2 regions of the Exiguobacterium sp. UBA6282 genome follow, and region 2 is predicted to be linked to the other one. Evidence: riboswitches for the same ligand, from Rfam matches in the RefSeq annotation. Region 2 holds a riboswitch; the other holds the start of a gene.
The links. A riboswitch is a leader RNA that binds a small molecule or an ion and turns the genes downstream of it on or off. The one in region 2 is predicted to bind S-adenosylmethionine.
Positions count from the first base shown of each region.

Region 1: it holds a riboswitch for S-adenosylmethionine, as region 2 does, so the genes downstream of both, B2751_RS07775 (methionine ABC transporter ATP-binding protein) here and B2751_RS03420 (methionine ABC transporter ATP-binding protein) in region 2, are expected to answer to the same signal.

Region 1 is NZ_DJUM01000024.1:10,947-14,363, forward strand. It holds gene B2751_RS07770 (bifunctional cystathionine gamma-lyase/homocysteine desulfhydrase) at 1-996, shown strand, start outside; SAM riboswitch class I at 1,054-1,158, shown strand; gene B2751_RS07775 (methionine ABC transporter ATP-binding protein) at 1,237-2,259, shown strand; gene B2751_RS07780 (methionine ABC transporter permease) at 2,256-2,921, shown strand; gene B2751_RS07785 (MetQ/NlpA family ABC transporter substrate-binding protein) at 2,954-3,417, shown strand, end outside.
Region 2 is NZ_DJUM01000013.1:63,578-66,994, forward strand. It holds gene B2751_RS03410 (thymidine kinase) at 1-140, shown strand, start outside; gene B2751_RS03415 (alpha/beta hydrolase) at 223-981, opposite strand; SAM riboswitch class I at 1,049-1,150, opposite strand; SAM riboswitch class I at 1,400-1,503, shown strand; gene B2751_RS03420 (methionine ABC transporter ATP-binding protein) at 1,590-2,618, shown strand; gene B2751_RS03425 (methionine ABC transporter permease) at 2,608-3,258, shown strand; gene B2751_RS03430 (MetQ/NlpA family ABC transporter substrate-binding protein) at 3,278-3,417, shown strand, end outside.

The sequences.
Region 1 (3,417 bases), on a different contig from region 2:
CGATTGATTGCGGATCTTGAAGGTGGCGCACGTGGTTTTGCCTTCGGTTCTGGGATGGCAGCGATTCATGCCGTCTTCCACTTGCTTGAGTCTGGCGACCACATCGTCATGACAGATGATGTCTACGGTGGTACGTTCCGCTTGATGCAACGCGTCTTACCGAAGTTCAACATTCAAGTGACATTCGTCGATACGACGGACCTTGCAGCAACGGAAGCAGCGATCCAAGACAACACGAAGATCGTCTACGTCGAAACACCGACGAACCCGTTGTTGAAAGTAACGGACATCGCAGCGATCGCAACGATCGCCAAACGTCACGATCTTAAACTCGTCGTCGACAACACGTTCGCGACACCATATCATCAACAACCACTCGCGCTCGGTGCAGACATCGTCTTGCACAGTGCGACGAAATACATCGGCGGACACTCGGACGTCGTCGCTGGACTTGTCGTCGTCAAAGATGATGCGCTCGGCGAAGAGATGCACTTCATCCAAAACTCGACAGGCGGCGTGCTTGGACCGCAAGACAGCTTCTTGCTCGTCCGTGGTCTTCGTACACTCGGTATCCGGATGGATGCGATCGAAGAGACAGCCCATGATCTCGTTGCGTTCTTGCAAGCGCAAGACATCGTCTCGAACATCTTCTACCCAGGACTTGCATCGCATCCTGGTCACGACATCCAAGCGAAACAAGCGACTGGATTTGGTGGGATGATCAGCTTTGATGTCGGTTCAGCAGCGAACGCAGAAAAACTCGTCGAGGCGACACATTTCTTCACACTTGCTGAGAGTCTTGGTGCCGTCGAGAGCCTGATTTCCGTTCCGGCACGGATGACGCACGCGTCGATCCCAGCAGAACGTCGGGCAGAACTCGGCATCACGGACGGTCTCGTTCGGATTTCAGTTGGACTTGAGGATGCGGAAGATTTGAAAGAAGACTTAACACGTGCTTTCACGTTCCTCGAAAAAGTTTCTGAAAAAACTGTTTGACAACAAAAATAACCCCTGCTAATATTCAGAATATATTCTACAAACTTAATACCGAAACTCTTATCGAGAGTGGTGGAGGGACTGGCCCGATGAAACCCGGCAACCGCGGATCTAATCCGAAGTGGTGCTAATTCCAGCAGACAAAAGTCTGGGAGATGAGAGCAAATGGTTTTGTGTACTGAAAAGTGCGCGCGTTTGCTCTAAAACGCGCGCACTTTTTTTATTTTAGGAGGGACAGTTGTGATTCGTTTACAAGACGTAGGAAAGATTTATCGCTCAAAGCGCGGAGCGGTCGAAGCCGTCGCGAATGTCGATCTGACAATCGAGCGCGGTGAAATTTTTGGAATAATCGGTTATTCCGGAGCAGGGAAATCGACCTTGATCCGATTGTTGAATATGCTCGAAGCACCAACGAGTGGTTCGATTCAAATCGATGGTGTCGAAATGACATCACTGAAACCAAAAGAATTACGAGGCGTCCGCAAGAATGTCTCGATGGTCTTCCAGCACTTCAACTTACTCTGGTCACGGACTGTTGAAGAAAACATCATGTTCCCACTCGAACTCGGTGGCTTCCCGAAGGCTCGCCGTAAGGAACGAGTTGCGGAACTGATTCAACTCGTTGGTTTGGATGGACGTGAAAAAGCCTATCCGTCGCAATTATCGGGTGGTCAAAAGCAACGTGTCGGTATCGCTCGGGCACTCGCATCGAACCCGGACGTTCTCTTATGTGACGAGGCAACAAGTGCACTCGATCCGAAGACGACGGACTCGATTCTTGAGTTACTCGTCGACATCAATGAAAAATTAAAACTGACGATCGTCTTGATCACACACGAGATGCACGTCATTCAAAAAATCTGTCACCGGGTCGCCGTCATGGAGGCCGGTAAAATCGTCGAACAAGGACCGGTCGCAGAAGTCTTCCGTCATCCGAAGCAAGCGATGACGAAGGAATTCGTCAAACAATTGACGTCGCCATCGGAAAACGAGTTGACGTTCGCGAAACTCCGCGAACGCTACCCAACCGGAAAAATCGTTCAGTTGACGTTCGTCGGATCGACGGCGGAAAGTCCGATCCTCGCGGAAGTCATGAAGGATTCACCCGTCCTGTTCAATATCATCGGGGGAAACGTCGGTCAATCACAGGAAGGGGCGCTCGGTACACTGTTCATTCAGTTAATCGGGGAAACAGAAGCAACACAAGCGGTCATCACGAAGCTTCAAGCCAGTGATGTTGAAGTGGAGGTGGATCACCGATGATTTCATTCTTTGACAACCTAGACTGGGACATGGTGTGGGAAGCGACAGGCAGTACGATCTATATGACGGCAGTCGCTGGTCTTTCGACATTCATTCTCGGTTTGATCATTGGTTTATTATTGTTTGCGACAAATGAAGAATTGTTGTTCAAAAATCGGGCGTTTTATTCGATCTTGAGCTTGATCGTTAACGTCTTCCGTTCGATTCCGTTCATCATCTTACTGATCTTATTGATTCCATTTACGAAAGCAGTCGTCGGTTCGTTCCTCGGACCAACAGCAGCATTACCGGCACTGATTTTAGGAGCCGCACCGTTCTACGGTCGGATGGTTGAACTCGCACTTCGCGAAGTCGATAAAGGTGTCATCGAGGCAGCTGAATCGATGGGCGCGACGAAGTTCCAAATCATCTACAAAGTCTTAATCCCAGAAGCATTGCCTGCTATCGTTTCTGGTATCACGGTTACACTCGTTGCACTTGTCGGTTACACGGCAATGGCCGGAGTAGTCGGCGGAGGTGGACTCGGGGACATGGCCTTCATCGAAGGATTCCAGCGTTCTCAAAACGATGTCATCGTCATTGCGACACTCTTAATCTTAGCGATCGTCTTCGTCATCCAAATCATTGGGGACTTACTGATCCGAGCAATCGATAAACGTTAATTCAAATTTTATTCATATTGGAGGAATCATTCATGAAAGTTTGGAAAAAATTCGTAGGTACTGCCGCTGTATCCGTCTTAGCAATCAGTCTTGCTGCTTGTGGCGAAAAATCATCAGGAAGCGACGACAAGACACTCGTCATCGGTGCTTCGAACGTACCGCACGCTCAGATCCTCGAACACGTCAAAAAGGAATATGAAGCAAAAGGCTACAAGCTTGAAATCAAGAAGTTCCAAGATTACGTGCTTCCGAACAAAGCGCTCGCTGAAAAAGAACTCGACGCGAACTACTTCCAGCACGTACCGTATCTCGAGCAACAAGAGAAAGAAAACAAATCGTATAAGTTTGCGAACGCAGGTGGCGTCCACGTTGAGCCACTCGGTATCTACTCGAAGAAATACAAGTCACTTGATAAGTTACCAAACGGTGCAACGATCTTAACGAGCTCAAACGTCGCGGAACGCGGTCGTGTCTTGACGTTCCTTCAAAACGAAGG
Region 2 (3,417 bases):
TTGATGGAAAACCAGCGAACTATGATGATCCGATCATTTTAGTCGGCGCTTCAGAATCGTATGAGCCACGGTGCCGCCACTGCCATGAAGTGCCAGGAAAGCCGAAGCCGCTCCAAACGATGCAACACCAAAAAGGATAAACAAAAAAGACGAACCGATGATGGTCGTCCTTTGATGTAACAGCTGTTCGCTTCTAAGTGAAGACGAATAGCTGTTTTTTTATTATCCCGTTTCCTGTGAGACACGGCTCGAGCGTTCGATGAAACGAATCGTCTCACGCACGATCAAATCCTGATCATGATCGAGGGTCGCGACGTGGTACGAGTTGAGGAGACAGTAGATTCGTTTATCATTCGTCCCGATATGCTGATGCAGGTAATCCGAGCTCGACGGCGGAACGACGTGATCGGTTGCCGAGTAAAGAATCAATGTCGGTAGAAGGATCGATCCAAGGCGTCCTTTCGTCTCATCCATCAAGCGGACGAGTTCGAATGCACAACGACTCGGAACGAGGTCATAGATGATTTCGAAAGCAGACCGTTTGATATCCGGTGCCCCTTCTGGTAAGTACTGTGGACCATCTTCAAACGACAATGCTTCATAAGACGGAACGGAGAGAGCGGCATTGATCGTAATGATGCCTGAAAATGGAATCCCGTCAGCGGCGAGCGATAGTGCGAGCGTCGCGCCCATCGATTGACCGATGACGAAGACTTGATCGCATGTTTCTTGTAAACGTGCATAGCCGTCTTGCAGGCTCTGCTTCCAACATCGAGCAGTCGATTGTTCGAACTCACGGACGTTCGTCCCGTGACCACGCAAACGTGGAGCATAGACAGTGAATCCTTTAGCAGCAAATGCCTCACCGACGTCCCGAACACTTTGCGGGGTCGCATTAAAACCATGACAGATTAAAATGCCGATCGGTCCACCTTGAAGATAAAATGCTTCAGCACCAGTCAATACAGGATAGTTCATCATTACTATTTTTCCTCCATTCGTGAAAAAAACTCGTCAACGTCACTGCTTGGACGCCCACGAGTTTTTCACCGTATCATCCAAAGCCGCGCTTTGCTGGTCGGAGCACCTTACAGATTGCAGGTTGCCGTGAAGTCATAGAGCCAGGTCTCTCGTTCACTCTTGATAAATATCATATTGGAATTGTCGGATTAATCATTGAAACGATGGTAGCACGACCGAAAATGCCTTGTCAAATCGTTCTGGACGAATCGTGATTTATTCTTTCAGCTAACTCATAACTTATGACTCAATCGATATGCGCCAAATGGATTATTTTTGCAAAGTTGGTTGACTTTTAAAGGTTCGACCCGTAATGTAAAAATTAGTTTTACGACATAAGCAACAACGCAACAACACACATACGAATTTCATACCGCAATACTTATCCAGAGAGGTGGAGGGACTGGCCCTACGAAACCTCGGCAACAGACTCATTATGAGCACTGTGCCAATTCCATCAGACAGATGTCTGAGAGATGAGTGGAGTGGATTCTGCCACTGTGCGGATCCAGGTCTCTTCTTGTTTCTCAAGAAGGGACCTTTTTTGTTGAATGAAGGGGGAAAACGGAATGATTGCATTTCATCAAGTCAAAAAAACGTACGTCACGAAGGATCAGACGATCGCAGCACTCGACGGTGTCGACCTGACGATCGAGAAAGGCGAAATCTTCGGTGTCATCGGCTTTAGCGGTGCCGGGAAAAGTTCATTGCTCCGCTGCGTCAACCTGTTAGAACGACCGACGTCAGGAACAGTGACGGTCGACGGGGAAGATTTAACACAACTATCACCAAAAAAATTACGCCAAGCGAAACAGCGGATCGGGATGATCTTTCAACACTTCAATCTATTGAATGCAAACACGGTCTTTACGAACGTTGCGAAACCACTCGTTCTCGCAGGTGTCAAGAAAGACGAGATTCGTCGCCGGGTGACGGAATTACTCGAATTCGTCGATCTTGCGGACAAGGCGGATCATTACCCGGATCAATTATCCGGCGGACAAAAGCAACGTGTCGGCATCGCCCGGGCACTAGCGACGCAACCATCCGTGCTCTTATGTGACGAAGCGACGTCAGCACTCGATCCTCAGACGACACATCATATTCTCCAGTTATTAAAACGCATCAATGCGGAATACGGGATCACCATTCTCTTGATCACCCATGAGATGGGCGTCATCCGGGAGATTTGTGACCGGGTCGCCGTCATCGAAGCCGGGAAGCTGATCGAGTCAGGAACAGTCTTTGATGTCTTTTCGAATCCGCAGACCGAGACAGCGAAAAACTTCGTCCGCTCCGTCATGCATGATGAAATTCCGGCATCAATTCGTCAGTTGATTGAGTCACGGAATGCGCATCCGATCTATAAGATTCATTTTCTCGGACATCACACCGGGCAACCACTCTTATCGCAAGTCGCAAAACGCTTCGACGTCGATGTCAACATCCTGCACGGTAGCATCACGGAGTTACAGGAAACACCGTTCGGTACATTACTTGTTGAACTGATCGGTGAAACAATCGAAGTAAAACGGGCCTTACAGTACATCGATCAGGCACAGGTGACCGTCGAGGAGGTGCTTGCTGATGCTAGTTAACTACAGTGATATCTGGACAGCATTTTTGCAGACGATGACGATGGTGTCAGTGTCGTTATTATTTTCGACTTTGATCGGTTTACCACTCGGCATCCTGCTCGTCGTCACCCGAAAAGGGGCATTGCTCGAGAACGTCCCGCTGTTCACATTCTTCAACAGTATCGTCAATATCTTCCGTTCAATTCCGTTCATCATCTTACTTGTTGCGATCATCCCGTTGACACGGTTGATCGTCCAGACGTCGATCGGAACAGAAGCCGCCATCGTTCCACTCGTCTTTTATGCCGCCCCGTATATGGCACGGCTGATCGAGAGTTCCTTACTTGAAGTCGACAAAGGTGTCCTTGAGGCAGCAGAAGCGATGGGGGCGACGCCATTCCAAACGATTTTCCGCTTCCTTCTGCCGGAAGCACTCGGTTCACTAATCCTTAATTTAACGATTGCAACAGTCGGCTTGATCGGGGCATCAGCGATGGCAGGTGCCATCGGTGGTGGTGGACTGGGTGACTTAGCAATTACGTACGGTTATCAACGGTTCGACACGAAAGTCATGATCATCACGGTCGGGATTCTCGTTATCTTAGTCCAAGGCTTACAGACGACAGGCAACATCGTCGCACGAAAAATCAGAAGACATTAATCAAGGGAGCGATTCAGCCATGAAAAAAGCAGTAGCGATTGGAGCAACATTAACGACGATTTTATTTGCCGGGTGCTCAGCATCAGGAGAAGAAGAAAAGACGATCAAGCTCGGGGTCAGTGGTTCAGACACTCAAGTGTGGGATTACGTCGCGAAAAA